4 regions of the Streptomyces sp. NPDC051664 genome follow, and region 3 is predicted to be linked to each of the others. Evidence: riboswitches for the same ligand, from Rfam matches in the RefSeq annotation. Region 3 holds a riboswitch; each other region holds the start of a gene.
What was found. Region 3 has a riboswitch for cyclic di-AMP ahead of ACIA8E_RS33010 (M23 family metallopeptidase). Riboswitches for the same ligand answer to the same signal wherever they lie in the genome.
Positions count from the first base shown of each region.

Region 1: it holds a riboswitch for cyclic di-AMP, as region 3 does, so the genes downstream of both, ACIA8E_RS16455 (NlpC/P60 family protein) here and ACIA8E_RS33010 (M23 family metallopeptidase) in region 3, are expected to answer to the same signal.
Region 2: it holds a riboswitch for cyclic di-AMP, as region 3 does, so the genes downstream of both, ACIA8E_RS25170 (transglycosylase SLT domain-containing protein) here and ACIA8E_RS33010 (M23 family metallopeptidase) in region 3, are expected to answer to the same signal.
Region 4: it holds a riboswitch for cyclic di-AMP, as region 3 does, so the genes downstream of both, ACIA8E_RS15205 (M23 family metallopeptidase) here and ACIA8E_RS33010 (M23 family metallopeptidase) in region 3, are expected to answer to the same signal.

Region 1 covers NZ_JBITCU010000007.1:232,630-236,834, forward strand. The annotation lists gene ACIA8E_RS16445 (NlpC/P60 family protein) at 1-211, opposite strand, end outside; gene ACIA8E_RS16450 (hypothetical protein) at 568-921, shown strand; gene ACIA8E_RS16455 (NlpC/P60 family protein) at 1,017-2,171, opposite strand; cyclic di-AMP (ydaO/yuaA leader) riboswitch at 2,170-2,336, opposite strand; gene pcrA (DNA helicase PcrA) at 2,594-4,205, shown strand, end outside.
Region 2 covers NZ_JBITCU010000014.1:103,282-107,486, reverse strand. The annotation lists gene dacB (D-alanyl-D-alanine carboxypeptidase/D-alanyl-D-alanine-endopeptidase) at 1-632, opposite strand, end outside; cyclic di-AMP (ydaO/yuaA leader) riboswitch at 2,143-2,328, shown strand; gene ACIA8E_RS25170 (transglycosylase SLT domain-containing protein) at 2,333-3,100, shown strand; gene ACIA8E_RS25165 (GNAT family N-acetyltransferase) at 3,230-3,844, opposite strand; gene ACIA8E_RS25160 (DinB family protein) at 3,903-4,205, opposite strand, start outside.
Region 3 covers NZ_JBITCU010000028.1:6,296-10,500, reverse strand. The annotation lists gene ACIA8E_RS33020 (TetR/AcrR family transcriptional regulator) at 1-476, shown strand, start outside; gene ACIA8E_RS33015 (SGNH/GDSL hydrolase family protein) at 672-1,526, opposite strand; gene ACIA8E_RS33010 (M23 family metallopeptidase) at 1,702-2,562, opposite strand; cyclic di-AMP (ydaO/yuaA leader) riboswitch at 2,566-2,726, opposite strand; gene ACIA8E_RS33005 (alpha-galactosidase) at 3,018-4,205, opposite strand, start outside.
Region 4 covers NZ_JBITCU010000006.1:365,881-370,085, reverse strand. The annotation lists gene ACIA8E_RS15215 (PrsW family intramembrane metalloprotease) at 1-299, shown strand, start outside; gene ACIA8E_RS15210 (aldo/keto reductase) at 304-1,248, opposite strand; gene ACIA8E_RS15205 (M23 family metallopeptidase) at 1,423-2,541, opposite strand; cyclic di-AMP (ydaO/yuaA leader) riboswitch at 2,553-2,705, opposite strand; gene ACIA8E_RS15200 (PP2C family protein-serine/threonine phosphatase) at 2,954-4,150, opposite strand.

The DNA of each region.
Region 1 (4,205 bases), on a different contig from region 3:
TCGCGCCGTTGTACTGCTCGGTGGCGACCTCCGCCTCGTGGTACAGCCGGTCCACCTTGGCCTTGACCTGGGCGGGGGTGAGCTGCGGATCGGCGTGTGCGGCGCCCGGCAGGGCGGCAGCGGTTGCGGCCCCGGCGAACGCGAGGGTGGCTGCGGTGCGGGCAGCAGAGCCGGTACACGGGCGCTGCTTGGGTTTCCGATGCGCTGCCACGGGGGCGGGGCTCCTTGCTGTCGACTGCCCGTCGGGGCCTACCGGCGGGCCCGCGGAGGTCCGGCGGCGACGCCGGCAGGGGGAGCCGCGCGCCGCCGGACTCTTCGGCGGGGTGACCGGGCCGCCGCCCGGGTGCGGAGCGCCGGTGAAGCCGGTCACCTGGATAGGGACGCTAAACCCGGGGCACGAGGAAGAGTCGTAATGACGGCTATTGCCCGAATTTGGCGCGGCGATGTCATCAAGTGATCGGAGAAAACGCACCAAAGTCAGGCAATTGGTGCAGATATAAGTGAAACACCAAGGAGCCCCCACCTCGCCGGAGAGCGGTGCTATGGCCCCGGCTAGGCTGCGGCCCCATGGACGTACTCATCAATGTCTTCGTCGCGCTGCACATCATCGGTATCGCCGCACTCCTGGGCGGCTTCCTGACCCAGATGAAGGCGATGGGGGCGGGCACGGCCCGCTTCGTCCCGGCGATGCTGCACGGTGCGCTGACCATGCTGGTCACCGGTATCGCACTGGTCGGGCTCAACCAGGCGGACGACCAGCCGGTCAACAACATCAAGATCGGTGTGAAGCTGGCGGTCCTGGTCGTGATCCTCGCGCTGGTGTACGTCAAGCGGGACGAGGAGAAGGTCGAGAAGGGCGCCTTCGCGGCGGTCGGCGGGCTGACGGTCGCCAACATCTTCATCGCGACACTCTGGACCTGAGCCGACCGCTGCCGCCCGGGCCGGTCCCTGTCCTTCATGGCGCGAGCCCCCGCCGGATCCTTCCGGCGGGGGCTCGTTGCTGTCCGGGGCCGCGGCTACGCGGGCCGCACGCTGCCGTAGATCGGCATGTAGTAGATCGACTCCTCGCGGACGTTCGCGCCCGGCTTCGGAGCGTGGATCATCATGCCGTCGCCCTTGTAGATGCCGACGTGGCTGATGTCGTCGTAGAAGAAGACGAGGTCGCCCGGCTGCAGATCCGCCGTCGCGATCCGTGTGCCGATCTCCACCTGGTCCCAGGTGGTACGGGGGATGTCGACGCCTGCCGCCTTCCAGGCGGCCTGGGTCAGCCCCGAGCAGTCGTAAGACGACGGACCCGTCGCGCCCCAGACGTACGGCTTGCCCAACTGGGCGCGGGCGAAGGTGAGGACCTTGTCGGCCTTCGTGGTGGCGCTGCTGTCCGATCCGGTCGCCGTTCCCGTATCGCCGCCCGTTCCGGCCTGCTTCGCGGCCTCCTCGGCCTTGCGGTCCGCCTCGGCCTTGGCGGCTGCCTGCTGACGGGCCAGCTCCTCGGCCTTGCGCTTGGCCTCCGCTTCCTTCTTGCGCTCCAGCGCCGCGAGCCGCGCCTTCTCCTCGGCCGTCAGCTTCGACAGCATCGCGCGGGCCTCGCCCAGCTTCTTCTGGACGTTCTCCTTGCTGGTCCGCAGCGTGGCCTGCGACTCGGTGAGCGTCTCCAGGCTCTTCGTCGCCTCGGCGCGCTTCTTCGACGCCGCGGCCTGCTGCGTACGGAAGTCCGTGACCGCCTTCTGCTGCCGGCCCGCCATCCGTGCCATCAGCTGGTTCTGGTCGAAGTACGACTGCGGGTCGTCGGCCAGGAAGAAGGTGGCGCTCGGTGCGATGGAGCCGGTGCGGTACTGCGCCGCCGCGTAGTTTCCGAGCGTCCTGCGCGCATCGTTCAGCTTGTCGGCACGCTTTGCGACTTCGTCCAGCAGCGCGTCGACCTTGCCCCGCTGTGCGGCGGAGGCCTCCTTCGCCTGGTTGTACTGCTGGGTCGCGGTGCCCGCCTGCCGGTAGAGGTCGTCGACCTTCTTCTGTACGTCCTCGATGCTGGGCTTCGGCGAGGCCGGGGCGGCCGTGGCGCTCTGCGTGGAGAGCAGGGTCACACCCGCCAGGGCGGCCGTCGTGAGCCCGACGGCGGGCGTGGTGGAGCGCACCCGGGTGCGCGGTTTGCGATGCGACGCCAAGGCCGGCATCTCCTTCCGTGGACCGCCTACCGGGTTAGCTGTCGGGTTCGGGCGGAACGGAAGGCTGCCCTACGGTCCGGATGTGTAGATATGGACCGATTCACCCCGGTGATGCGTGTGGGTCCCCGGCTCCGAACTTCCGCGAGGGCAGCCCGGATTCGGCGCGGGAGCCCGCTCGGCGTGGTTCGCCTCAGGGGGTACGGGCCGCCCGACCGAGCACGCTAGCCAACCCGTGGTGCTGCTGTGAAGGTTGATGTTCGATATGCCCGATACATTTTCGTGACCTTGGCGACGGGGATGGGGATGCGGGCCGGGCGACCCCTCCTCCCTTACGCGGTGTGGCTGTGCGCTCTCCGTATGTGCCCGTGCGCCGGGTGCGGTTCGCCATGCGGCCGCACGGTGTCGGTGCGGCGGCCTAGACTCGTCAAGCGATGAGCAGCCTCTTTGACGACAGCTTCCTGGCCGGCCTCCAGCACTCGGAGGAAGAGCCCCCGCCGCCCCCCGAGGACTCCGCACCCGAAGCGGTGCCGGAGAACCTCTTCGCGGGCGTGTTCGACGTGCCCCCGCCGCCCAGGGACGCGTACTACCGGGACGGCGCCCACCGCCCCGTCATCGACGCTGCCGCCCTGCTCGACGGGTTGAACACCGAGCAGCGCGCCGCCGTCGTGCACGCTGGGTCGCCGCTGCTCATCGTCGCCGGGGCCGGCTCCGGCAAGACCCGGGTGCTCACCCACCGCATCGCCCATCTGCTGGCCGAGCGCGGGGTGCACCCCGGCCAGATCCTGGCGATCACCTTCACCAACAAGGCCGCGGGCGAGATGAAGGAGCGCGTCGAGCAGCTCGTCGGACCGCGCGCCAACGCCATGTGGGTCATGACGTTCCACAGCGCCTGCGTACGGATCCTGCGCCGCGAGTCGAAGAAGCTCGGCTTCACCTCGTCGTTCTCGATCTACGACGCCGCCGACTCCAAGCGGCTGATGGCCCTGGTCTGCCGCGATCTGGACCTCGATCCGAAGCGCTTCCCGCCGAAGTCGTTCACGGCGAAGGTCTCGAACCTGAAGAACGAGCTGATCGACGAGGAGACCTTCGCCGGGCAGGCCGCGGACGGCTTCGAGAAGACGCTCGCCCAGGCCTACGCGATGTACCAGTCCCGGCTGCGCGAGGCCAACGCACTGGACTTCGACGACATCATCATGACGACGGTCCACCTGCTCCAGGCGTTCCCCGATGTCGCCGAGCACTACCGCCGCCGCTTCCGGCACGTCCTCGTCGACGAGTACCAGGACACCAACCACGCGCAGTACACGCTCGTACGCGAACTGGTGGGCCCGGCCGGACCGGCCGACGCCCCCGCCGAGCTGTGCGTCGTGGGTGACGCGGACCAGTCGATCTACGCCTTCCGCGGTGCGACCATCCGCAACATCCTCCAGTTCGAGGAGGACTACCCGAACGCGACAACGATCCTGCTGGAGCAGAACTACCGCTCCACGCAGACGATCCTCTCCGCGGCCAACGCGGTCATCGAACGCAACGAGAGCCGCCGCCCCAAGAACCTCTGGACGAACGCGGGCGAGGGCGCCCGGATCACCGGCTATGTCGCCGACACCGAGCACGACGAGGCGCAGTTCGTCGCCGACGAGATCGACCGGCTGACCGACGCGGGCGACGCCAAGGCGGGCGATGTCGCCATCTTCTACCGGACGAACGCACAGTCCCGTGTCTTCGAAGAGATCTTCATCCGCGTCGGCCTGCCCTACAAGGTCGTCGGCGGCGTGCGCTTCTACGAGCGCAAGGAGGTCCGGGACATCCTGGCCTACCTCCGGGTCCTCGCCAACCCCGAGGACACCGTCCCGCTGCGCCGCATTCTGAACGTGCCGAAGCGCGGCATCGGCGACCGCGCCGAGGCGATGATCGACGCCCTGTCGCTGCGCGAGAAGATCACGTTCCCGCAGGCGCTGCGCCGCGTCGACGAGGCGTACGGCATGGCGGCCCGCTCGGCCAACGCCGTCAAGCGGTTCAACACGCTGATGGAGGAGCTGCGCA
Region 2 (4,205 bases), on a different contig from region 3:
CCCGGGGTCACCGAGAGGAGCACGGTGCCCGCGTCGTAGTCGGTGTCCGGGGCCACCGTCAGTGGAGAGATCTGCGACGAGTAGTAGGCGGACTCGTCGTCGGCCGCCCAGGACGCGCCCAGCCGGTTGCTGTCGAACCGGGTGTCGTCAGCGACCAGTCGGCCGGTGATCCGGCGGATCCCGGATGCGGCGACCGTGGCGGCCAGCCGGTCGTAGTCCTCGGCCAGCATCGTGGGGTCGCCGGTGCCGCGAAGATACAGGTCGCCCCGGACCACGGACCCGTGGCGGGAGCCGTCCGCGAGTACATCGGTGCTGAACCGGTAGTCGGGGCCGAGCAGCGCCATGGCCGCGGTCGACGTCAGAAGCTTGGTACTGGATGCGGGCACCAGGCGGCCGTCGCCGTTGCGTTGATAGAGCGTCTGCCCGGTTTCGGCGTCCCTGACGACGACTCCGGCCTGGGCGCCGTTCAGCCGTGTGTCGCTGAGAATCTGGTCAAGGGTCTGCGACAGGCCGGGCGCCGGGGCGTCGGCCCCGGCCGGGGCTCCTGAGGTGGCGGTGAGTGCCAGGCTCGCGGCGACGGCCCAGAGCAACGCCCGATGGCGGAATCTTCGGTGAATCGTTGGCATGCGCATGGAAAGAGATGATCAGGCATCCGGATCCTAGGCGGAAGGCCTACGTCGTTCGGATCCGGGGGCAACCGGGTCGGGGTGCAAAGGGGAGGCAGCTGGACCGGAGCCCTACTCCTGTCCGCAACCGGTACAGCTGCCCGTTCATGCAGTGAACAGGGTGGATCTGGAGGGAATCTGATGAGGATTCAGGGGGCATTGACTGATTCGACCGTCCCGGAATGCACCCTGCCCCCGCTCCGTCGCAACGTACCTGATGCGCGACGGAATTTATGCCGGGCCGAATCGATTACGAGGGCCGCGCAATGTGGGAACACAGCAGGCGTCAAGGGGTAGCGAGCTCATTCCGACTTACGGGGCGTGATTCAACACGGCGTCTCCTGTGATGAATCGATCGAGTTGGACAGGATTATGGGTGGAAGGAGTCGAGTGGTGGAATGTGCGTCTCTCGACTCCGTGGCACTTCCCCTTCTTCCAGCGATCTCTGTATCAACGCAGGGCGGCAAGTGGGGGGTTACCGTATTGCTTCCGGGGCGGGCGTGCGCACACCGCTGGTTTCGACGCGCAGGATCAGGATGGTTCGCATGAGCAGCCGAGGCGTCGACTGTCATCAAGAGCTGTCCCGCAACGCCGAGCAGAGGTCTCGCTGCATTGCTGCGGCCTGCCGTGTGACCGATTCCTGATTCCTCCGCGAAGCGGACGGGCCCAAGGGGTACTCGTCCGAAGAGGATGAAGAGAGGGATCTTGCGAAGCTCGCCCGCTTTGTTGAGAAGCTGAAGAAGATCGATTCAGCAGCCTTCGAAGGCTACGTCGGGTTCATCCGGCCGGAGCCCCTCGACATCCCTTAGCGATGGCGATCACGATGCGCCTCGTCCGGACGCCCGGTATGCAGCAAGCCGGTGGGCCGGGCGATGCTTCGCGGCGAGAGCGACACGGAGATCAGCCCCCGGCCCTCCATCGCCGGCACGCCGCTTGCGCTTCCGGACGGCCCCGGTGGGCGGGCAGGGCGTTTGCGCACCGTGACGGCCATGCCGAAGGCGTGCGGCACCTCCTGCGCCCATCGGGACCGTCGTTCGTGTGAGCCTGCGCGACCTGGCCGGAGTGCGGCCGCCTGTGCGCCGCAGCCGGTGGAGATGCGTGACGCGCTGTCGCCTCCCGCGGGGGGACGTCCGCCCCGACGAGGCGAAGGCATCGCTCGGCCGCCCGCCAATGTCTCGAATGTCCCAATTTTGGCAATAGAGATAAATTGCTCTCTTTGCTGGCGAATGCATGACTCGCACAGGCCGAGGTCCTGCCTGTCGGGCAAATCGCCCTTTTCGGACTAAGTGGCGAGAGTCACTTTCCGGGACCGCGGACGCGACGGCGTACCGCTCGGTTCCCTTCTGCGCGAAGGAATTTGGCTTCGCGGGCGGGCATGGATTGCCGATAATTCCCCGACTCGATCTTGTAAATGAATTGTGATCGAAAAGTGGGGGCTTGTTCAGGTCGGAGTTTCTCGCTTACGGTCACCGTCAATCCGGATGGAACGCCGAATCCTGCCGCCGTCCGGGAATCCGACCACTCACGTACGGCAGGAGCGGGGGACCCAGGTAAGCAGCCGATCCGGTATCCGGAACGGCTAGGGGTGAAGCCGTATTCCCATACGGCCAGGCAACTCCAGCCTGAACCCGACAGCTCACCTCGTAGGCGCCGGAGAGGAACGCATCATGCCCGCAACGGGTAACCACCGTCGTCGTAAGTCCGGTTCGCTGACTCGCGGCTTCATCGCCGTGGGCGCGGGCGGAGCCGCTCTCGCACTTCCTGTGATCGGTGCGACCGCTGCCTCGGCAGCGCCGGCGCAGTCCGTCGCCACCGTCGCAAAGACTGTGGCGCCTGCTGCGGCCCCTGCCAAGGGAATTTCCGCCGCGAAGGCTACGCCCTCCGTCTATTCCGTGATAGCCGGTGACACCCTTTACAAGATCGCCACTGGGCATTCCGTGACTGGCGGCTGGCAGCAGCTGTACCAGGACAATCGCGAGGTCATCGGAGCCAACCCCGCTCTGATCAGCCCGGGCATGAAGCTGACCCTCGGTGCCAAGGCCGAGACCGCGGCTGTCGAGTCCAAGCCGGCCGCGAGCAGTGCCACTCCCGCCGCCGTGAAGCCCGCGACGTACACGAACGACCTCGACGGCTGGATCAAGGAGTCGCTGGCCGTCATGGCGCAGCACGGCATCCCCGGCAGCTACGACGGCATCCACCGCAACATCATGCGCGAGTCCTCGGGCAATCCCAAGGCCATCAACAACTGGGACTCGAACGCCGCCAAGGGCACGCCGTCCAAGGGGCTCCTGCAGGTCATCGACCCCACGTTCAAGGCCTACCACGTGCCCGGCACGTCGATGGACCCCTACGACCCGGTCGCCAACATCACGGCCGCGTGCAACTATGCCGCCGCCAAGTACGGTTCGATCGACAACGTGTTCGGGGCGTACTGACGCCCGGTTGCGTTGATGCCGGTTCAGGAGTGACGGGTGGCGAGGTCCGAGGGGGCCTCGCCACCCGTTCCTGTCTCTGCCCGATGGATGCACACGCGACCGCCGCGATCAGCGGCGCGCGGGCGACCATCAGAAGTCGATCCGCATGACGGCCCGCCTGAGTGTGGGCCTGCTCACCTCGACGAACCCTGCGTCGGCGAAAACGTCACGGCTGCCGACGTGGAGTTCGCCCCAGGTGATTTCCACCCCTGGCCGCGTGATCATCGGGTAGCCCTCGATCGCGCGGGCCCCGCGGTCGCGCGCGAAGCCGATCGTGGCGCGCGCGAGTGCGTACGTGATGCCGCGCAGACGGAAGCCCTTGCGGGTGACGAAACAGGTCACGGCCCAGACGCTGTCGTCGGTCCTGTCCTCCTGCCGTCCGGTCCAGGGGACGCGGGCGCGGAGCAGGCGGGGGTAGGACGTCCGGGGCTCGATCGCGCACCATCCGACCGGCTCGTCGTCCAGATAGGCGACGAGACCGCTTGTCGAAGGAGCACCGGCATTTCCGCAACCGGTCTGCTCACGCAGGCGCTCGGCACGTTCGGCCAGGGGGACCGAACCCCACTGGGAGCCCCTGATCTTGAAGCGCTGGCACTGGCACATGGACGGATAGTCCGTGGTGCCGAAGATCGTCTGCAGGTCGTCCCACGATGCTTCGTCGGCGGGGACGATAGCGAGCTGGTCATCCGAGATCGGCTGGGCCATGCCTGACATCATCACCACCCCGCCGCTACCGGAACCGGCCTGTCCGAGAGTGTCGGTTTCATCGTGGCGGGTCCTCTCCGACGAGCCCGTCGATGGATTCGCGGATGAGGTCGGCGTGTCCGACATGGCGTGCGTACTCCTCGATGAGGTCGATCAGCAGACGCCGGAGACTGGGTGACTGCCCGCGGGAGTTGGTGAACGCCGCGAGGTGTCCGACGCCATGCTCGGCCAGCGCCTGCCGGACGTTGGCGCGGGAGCGGACCGCAGTGTCCTGCCAGAGCGCCATGAGCTGCTCGGGGGTGTCCCCGGCGGCCGAGGACCACTCCCAGTCGGGATCGGCGTCCCAGTCCACCGTGTCCCA
Region 3 (4,205 bases):
TCGTGCTCTACCACTTCTCGACGAAGGAGAAGCTGGTCGCGGCCGCCTTCGCGCATGCGGCCGAGGCCGACCTGGCCCATCTGCGCAAGCTCCTCAGCCGCCGCACCAGTGCGGTACGGAGGCTGCGCGCCGCCGTCCGCTGGTACGCGCCGACCGGGCAGGCCAAGGGGTGGCGGCTGTGGATCGAGGGCTGGGCGGCTTCGTTGCGCGATCCGGCGCTGCGCAATGTGGCCGGCGATCTCGACCAGCAGTGGAAGGCCGAACTGGCCGAGGTCCTCGAAGAAGGGGCCGCCGCGGGGGAGTTCCACTGCGACGATCCGATGTCCGTGGCCTGGCGGCTGACCGCGCTGCTGGACGGTCTGGCCGTCCAGATGACGTCGTACGCCGGCCCGCTCTCCCGGGCCACGATGCTGGCGTGGACCGACGAGGCGCTCGCCCGCGAGCTGGGCATCGACCAGGAGACACTGACAGCCTGACCGGCAGTCGCTCCGCTTCCGTCAGCCCCTGACGTCTCGCGTCTTCTCCCCGTCTCCCCAGGTGCCTTCCCATGCCTGCGACCGCCACTACGCTCGGACAGGTAACCCAGATGATGATCAGGTACAGAGTCATTCCGCCCGAGGTGACGGGCCTCGGCGAACAGGCCCGTCCGGCCGAAGTGGACACCGCGCCGGTTACAGCGGCAGCAGGTCGGGCCGCTTCGCCTCGACGTGGTCACCGGAGGACTCGCCGCGCAGCCGCCGTCCGATCCACGGCACCAGATATTCGCGTGCCCAGTGGATGTCGTCGCGCCGCACCTCGAGCGTGCCGCGCTGCGCCTGTGGGGGCCACTCCTGGTCGGGGTCGGCCGGCACATCGAGGGCGAGGACCTGGGCGGCGCGCAGCGCGACCCGGGTGTGTCCCTCGGGCGACAGATGGAGCCGGTCGTCGTCCCAGGCGCGCCGGTCCTGCACGGACCGCAGCGACCACAGGTCGAGGACCGGGCAGTCGTAGCGGTCGGCGATGGACCGCACATGGGCGGTGTAGGTGGCGATCTTGCCGCGCAGATGGCGCAGCACGGGCACGCCGCGGGTGTCGAAGCCGGTCGTGACCATGACGGTGCCGACCGACCGGGTCAGGTCGGCGACCGCGCGCTCGAAGCGTTCGGCCACGTCGTCGGGGTCGGTGCCGGGCCGGATGATGTCATTGCCGCCCGCGCAGAAGCTCACCAGGTCGGGGGCGAGCTGCTTGGCGCGCGGCACCTGTTCCTCGACTATCTGGTCGAGGAGGCGTCCGCGTACGGCGAGATTGGCGTACCGGAAGTTCCCGTGAGCCGAACCGGCGGAACCATCGGTGTTCGTCGCTGCGTCGGGGTCGGGGAGCTGGTCCGCGAGGAGTACAGCGAAACGGTCTGCCCAGCCGACGAAGGTTCCGTCCGGGCCCGGGTCACCGACCCCCTCGGTGAAGCTGTCGCCAATCGCTGCGTACGACCCGATGGCGCCATGCCGGTTGTTGACGCCACGTTGATTTTTTCTCGAATCGTCTGCCACAAGGGCACATCCTGCACTGACGAATGTGACCTACGCGACCGTAATAAGGGGTTGACGGGAGGTGAGATAGACCACCCGGTCAGGTTTTAGTAAAGAGGGAATAAGTGAAGGGGCGGTGCGCCGCCGCGCACCGCCCCATCAACAAGCCGTTCGGATCAGGCCTGACCGGATCCGATCAGACGGAGATTCCGTGTGAAGCCAGGAAGGCGACCGGGTCGATGTCCGAGCCGTACGCGGGGCCGGTGCGGACCTCGAAGTGGAGGTGCGGGCCGGTGACGTTGCCGGTGGCACCGGAGAGGCCGATCTGCTGGCCGACGGAGACGGTCTGGCCCACCGAGACGGAGAGCGCGGACAGGTGGCCGTACTGCGAGTAGTGGCCGTCGGCGTGCTTGACGACGACCTCGTTGCCGTACGCGCCACCCCAGCCGGCGGTGACGACGGTGCCGGAGGTGATCACCTTCACGCTGGTGCCTGTGAAGACCGGGAAGTCGATGCCGGTGTGGCTGCCACTGGACCAGTTGGCACCGGAGGCGCGGTAGTTGGTGGTGTGCTTGCCCGGGACCGGGGAGACGTAGCCGGAGCTGCTGCTCGGGGCGGCCGAAGGGGCGGCCGCGGGCTTGGTGGCCACCGGAGCCTTCGACGGAGCCGGGACGGCCTGCGTGTTGCCGGTGGCCGCGGCGGAGCCGCCGAGGGTCAGCTTCATGCCCGGGACGATCAGGCTCGGGTTGCCGCCGATGACCTCGCGGTTGTCCTGGTACAGCTTCTCCCAGCCACCCTCGACCTTGTTGTCGGTGGCGATCTTCGCCAGGTAGTCGCCGGCGACGACGGAGTACGTCCGGGTCTCGGCCTGCTTCTTCGCGACCGGGGCGGCCGGGGCGGCGGCAGAGTGCGCGGCGGGGGCGGCCTGCTCCGCGGCGTGGGCACCGGTGGCACCGAGCAGCGGGAGGGCGATGACGGCCCCGCCGGCGCCGGCGGCGGCAACGCCACGAGCGATGGTGCTGGACTTCGGACGACGGTGCTTACCCGATATGGGCATGAAGAATTTCCTCTCCGGCGCCTACGAGGTGAGCTGTCGGGTTCGGGCTGGAGATGCCCGGTCGCATGAAGTGCGACTTCACCCCGAGCCGGCCGGATTTCTCCGGTCGGCGGCTTACCTGGTTCCCCCGCTCCTGCCACACGATGAGTGGGTGCGAATTCCGGTCGGCGGCAGGATTAGGCGGTCCGTCCGGATTGACGGTGACCGTAAACGAGTGAGGACGAGCAGAACAAGCCATCGGTTGCGTGCCGGAATCCGCGCCGGGAAATCGGCGCGGAATTCCGGTCACACTCCGTGGATTACGGATCTTGGCTTTCGGCGCGGTGTACGGATTACCCGGCCGCCGCGCCACCACGCACCGTCACGGATATGATCCCGCTCACGAGAGGCCCCTCATCTCCCGCATAAGCAGGACATGTTCTACTAAATGCCTCAATGCGGACATGTCATGAACATCATTCGCGGCGGAGCCTCAGCACCTTCGCGTCCAGGTCCCCCCGCAGGCCGGTGCGCAGGCCGTGATGCAGCAGCACGGAACCGTGGTGGACGGCCCCGGTGTCCAAACAGGTGTAGGTCGCCGTGGGGTCGAGTCCGCGCAGCCGCAGGACCGGCGGCAGCTCCCCGTACCTCTGTGCCTCCAGCCACACGAGCACCACGGTTTCGTCACCGTGCGTGTACTGCACGGCGCTGAGCCCGCCGCGCGGCGCACGCAGCCGGTACAGCGCCCCGTGCTGCACCACCGGGCGGATCTCCTTGTACAGGTCCACCCAGCCCCGGGCCTCGGCGAGCTCTTCGTCGCTCCACTCGGTAAGGTCTCCGCCGACCCCGAGCACCCCGGCCATCGCGCTCACGAAGCGGAAGCGCAGCGAGCTCACCCTGCTGTTGAGCTGGACGTTCGGGCTGTCGGTGACCCAGGCGGCCATCACTCGAGCCGGATGGATCTGCCCGAAGCCCTCCTGGATGGCGAGCCGGTCCAGCGGGTCGGTGTTGTCGGAGGTCCACACCTGGTCGGTACGGGCGAGGATGCCCAGATCGATCCTGCCGCCGCCGCCCGAGCAGGACTCGAAGGCGACACCGGGGTGAGCCGCCCGCAGCCGGTCGATCAGCGCGTACAGCGCATCCACATGCTCGATCCAGAGCTTCTGCGGATACTCCTCGCCCGGCCAGCCCGCATCGGTGAAGCAGCGGTTGAAGTCCCATTTCACATAGTCGATCGGGGCGCTGGAGAGCAGTGAGTCGAGCTGTTCCCACAGATGGTTCTGCACATCGGTCCGGGCCAGATTGAGCACCAGCTGATTACGGAACTCCGTGCAGGTCCGCCCGGGAAAGTGCTGCACCCAGTCAGGGTGCGCGCGGTACAGGTCGCTGTCGGCGTTCACCATCTCCGGTTCGACCCAGATGCCGAACTGCATGCCGAGCGCGTGCACTTCGTCGGCGAGCGGTTTCAGCCCGCCGGGGAAGCGCTCGGGGTTCGGGGTCCAGTCGCCGAGTCCCGCCCGGTCGCTGGTGCGCTGCCCGAACCACGCGTCGTCCACCACGAACAGTTCGACGCCCATCGCTGCGGCGCGCACGGCCAGGGCGCGCTGCTGGTCCTCCGCGACGTCGAAGCCGGTGGCCTCCCAGGAGTTGTAGAGCACCGGCCG
Region 4 (4,205 bases), on a different contig from region 3:
TCGCGACGTCACTGGCGTTCCTGCGCCGCCGGGCCCGCCGCGGGGCCGCGGACCCGGACTTCGTGGCACGCGAGCTGGAGCTGTTGCACCATCTCTGGCAGCGCAGGGAGGTGGCCGGACCCGCGCTGACGTACGCGGCGCAGGCAACGGGCCGCCTGCGCCCCCGGTACATACCTGTGGGGCCGGCCCCGCACCCGCAGTACGGCGGCTACCGCCCGAACCCGTATCTGCCACCCCACGCCCAGCAGCCGTATGCCCGGCCGCCGTACGGCAGCGTCCCGCCGCCGCGCTCCTGGTGAGGGCTCAGGCCGATGCCTCGGTGAGCTCCGCCAGCTCCTGTTCGGTCAGCTGAAGGTCGGCCACCGCCACCAGGGCGGGCACCTGCTCGACCGTACGGGCCGAGGCGATCGGCGCGGCGACGGTCGGACGGGCGGCGAGCCAGGCCAGGGCGACGGTCGCGACCTCGGCGCCGCGCTCCTTGGCGACCTTGTCGAGTGCGGCCAGGACCTTCTGGCCGCGCTCCGACGCCAGGTACTGGCCGGCCTTCTCGGCCCGCGCGCTCTCCACCGACGCACCCGGACGGTACTTGCCGGTGAGGAAGCCCGAGGCCAGGGCGAAGTACGGGACGGCGGCGAGCCCGGCGCGGGCGGCCGTCTCCTGGAGCTCACCCTCGTACGTGTCGCGGGAGACGAGGTTGTAGTGCGGCTGCAGGGCGACGTAACGGGCGAGCCCCTCGCGCTCGGAGAAGTCCAAGGACGCCTGGAGCCGCTCCGGGCTGATGTTGGAGGCGGCGATCTCGCGCACCTTGCCGTCCTTCACCAGCTGGTCGAGGGCGGTGATGATCTCCTCGACCGGGACGGTCTCGTCGTCGAAGTGCGTGTAGTAGAGGTCGATGTGGTCGGTGCCCAGCCGGCGCAGCGACTCCTCGGCCGCGGCCTTGATGGTGGCGGCGGAGAGCCCCTTGTACGCGGGGTGGGCGCCGACCTTGGTGGCGACGACGATGTCGGAACGGTTGGAGCGTGCGGCGAGCCACTTGCCGATGACCGTCTCCGACTCGCCGCCCTCGTTGCCGGGGATCCACGCGGAGTACGCGTCAGCGGTGTCCAGGAAATTGCCGCCCGCCGCGACGTACGCGTCGAGTACGGCGAACGACTGCGTCTCGTCGGCGGTCCAGCCGAAGACGTTGCCACCGAGCGCGAGCGGGAAGACCTGGAGGTCGGAAGAGCCGAGCTTACGAAGAGAAGTCATAAATGGATCAACGGACTCCGCCGCCCCGGCTATTCCGTACCGGGGGATGAAAGTGGGTCCGCACGGGCATCCGCACCGGCGTCGCAAGTACCGGGTGACAGCGGACCGGCAGCCCTGACGTCGGGGGGGGCGTCAGGACCGCCGGGTTCGAGGGGCCGGAGAACCGGCGCGGGCTCAGACGGTGAGGCCCTTGTCGCGCAGCCAGGTCATCGGGTCGATGCCGGTGCCGTCCGGGGTGTGGACCTCGAGGTGGAGGTGGGGTCCGGTCACGTTGCCGGTGGCTCCGACACGGCCGATGGTTTCACCGGTGGTGACCTTCTGGCCGACGCTGACGTCGATCGACGACTGGTGGCAGAACCACAGCTCCGTACCGTCCTCGAGCTCCAGGACCGTGCGGTAGCCGTACGAACCGGACCAGCCCGCCGACTTGACGGTGCCGGTGTGGACGGCCTTGATCGGGGTGCCGGTCGGCGCCGCGAAGTCGAGGCCGGTGTGGTAGCCGGAGGACCACATCGAACCGGCTTCACCGAAGGTCGAGGTGATCGTGTACGAGGAGGTGGGGATGGCGTAGGAGGCGGCGAGCTTGGCAAGCCGTGCGGCCTCGGCCTTCGCCTTTGCCGCTTCCTCCGCCTTCTTCTTCTCGGCGGCGGCCTTGGCCTCTGCGACGTCCTGCTTCGCCTTGGCCTCGGCGGCGGCCTTCTCCGCCGCGGACTTCTCCTCAGCGGCCTTGATCTCCGCTTCGGCGGCGTTCTGCTGCTGCTCGGCCTGCTGGAGGATGCGGGCTCGCAGCGCCTCGCCGGCGTCGGTGGTGCCCTGCTCGGCCTCGGCGGTGGTGATGCCGGCACTGGTGAGCGGGGCGGTGGCAGCCGCGGACTTCGCCTGGTCGGTGGCGGACTCGTCGGAGAACAGGGCGCCTACGCCGGGAAGGGACTTGGCGTCGGGGAGGTTGTCCGCGAGGGAGTCGGGAAGGGAGATGGAGACCGGCGGCTTGCTCTGCGCGGTGGCCATGCCACCCGCGCCCACGGCCGCGATGACGCCGACTCCGAGCACCGTGGAGCTGCGGGCGAGCCCGTTGCGCTGCTTGACGACGCGGTGCCTGCCGCGTACGGGGCGGACGGACTCCTCGGTGGGGTTCCATTCCTCCCACGCCCGGTCGGTCTCACCGAAACCTTCGGTCGCGAACTCAGTGGTGAACTCGGCGCCGAAATCGGTTCGCTGCTCGGTTCCGTACTCGGTCGTGAAGTCGGAGCCGAACCGGGAGGGGGCTTCGGGGGCAGGCTTGTTGGACGCCACGGGGGCGCACTCCTTTCCTTCCTTCTCGCCTACCGGGTTAGCTGACGGGTTCGGAGCAGGAAGGTCTCCTACGGATCCCTCTGCCTCTCACGAGACACAGGTGTCCGATTCACCCCATGTAGGTGGTTCCCCGGTTCCCTTGCGGAATTCGGCGCTCGCGCACGGTGCCGCCACTGACGACGGCTGGGACAACCGCGCTGCGTTATCGAACGTTAATAGACGGACGGCTCCGATTCCAAGCCGTTCCCACTGATCGTTAACGGCTTTGGCCTGGACTTTACGGGACACAATCGGGCGGAAACGGGCGAGTTGATCGCCACTCGACCACCACCCGTTTTCTGACGTTGCATCAAATGTTATGCGGAGCGAGGCCTTTCGGTTACGCACGGTGGCATCGCCCTGCGAAGCCGCTTCACCGACTCAGCCCTTCCTCACTCGCATCCCGGCCCACGATCTTCACAGTCCTGCGCCGCTTCGGCTGCCCCTGCGCGGGACGTGCGACCGCGAGCAGCGCCATGTCGTCGGTGGACCTGCCGCCGGTGTGCAGCCGTACGTCGTCGGCCAGCGCGGACAGCAGCTCCTCGGGCCCGGGAAAGATCCGCCCGCGCAACCTGGCCGCGGGATCGTAGAAGACCCCCTGGACGTCGCGCGCCTCGGAGAGTCCGTCCGTGTACGCGAGCAGCGTCATCCCGGCGGCCAGCTCCCACACGTCGGCCCGGTCCGTCCACACCCCCAGGTCCATGCCGAGCGGCAGCGCAGGCACCGTCGGCGACAACACGTCCAGTGAGCCGTCGGGGTGGAGCAGCAGCGGCTCGGGGTGGCCGCGGTTGACGATCCGCACCTCGGCCGCACCGGGCGGGATCTCGGCGAGCACGGCGGTGACGAAGCCTTCGACCGGATCGATCCCGCCCTGCCTCGCCCCCTCCCGCGCCAGCGCCCGCTCCAGCCTCCGCGCCACACCCTCCAGCGAATCCTCCTGCTCGGCGGCCTCCCGGAACGCGCCGATGACCACCGCCACCGTCCCGACCGCTTCAAGCCCTTTGCCCCGCACGTCCCCGACCACGAGCCGTACGCCGTACGAGCTCTCCGCCACGGCGAACAGGTCGCCACCGACGAATTCATCCGCCTGGGCCGCCTCGTACCGCGCGGCGACATGGAGCCCCCCGATCCGCTCGGACGGCGTCGGCAGCACGGCCCGCATGGCGGTCTCCGCGATGACCCGCGCCGAAGCCAGCTGCTCGTTGCTGCGGCGTACGACCTGGTTGATGACGACGGCGAGGGCCGAGACCGTGATCACGGTGGAGAGCTCGATGGACGGCACGATGTGCAGCAGAGTGCCGCTGGACAACCTCAGTGCGAGGATCGAGAAAATCGCGGCGACGCCGGTAAGGACGGTGCTGGGCAGCGAGAAGAACGGTGCGGCGATCAACGGAGCGGCCACGAACATCGGCACGGCGGTGAAGGGCGGTGGGCTGAGGTAGTCGAACACGAGCCCACCGACGATCATCAGAAACGGCAGCGCACGGACGAACCACCAGGCCCCGCCGCGCACCACGGCACGCCCTCTGGCACGCCTCCTGGCCCGCCCCCCGCGCAGCTCCTTCGCCATCCCCACCTGTGGTCTCCTGCCCGGCGCGCCCTGTGCTGTCCTGGGCAGTGCGCCC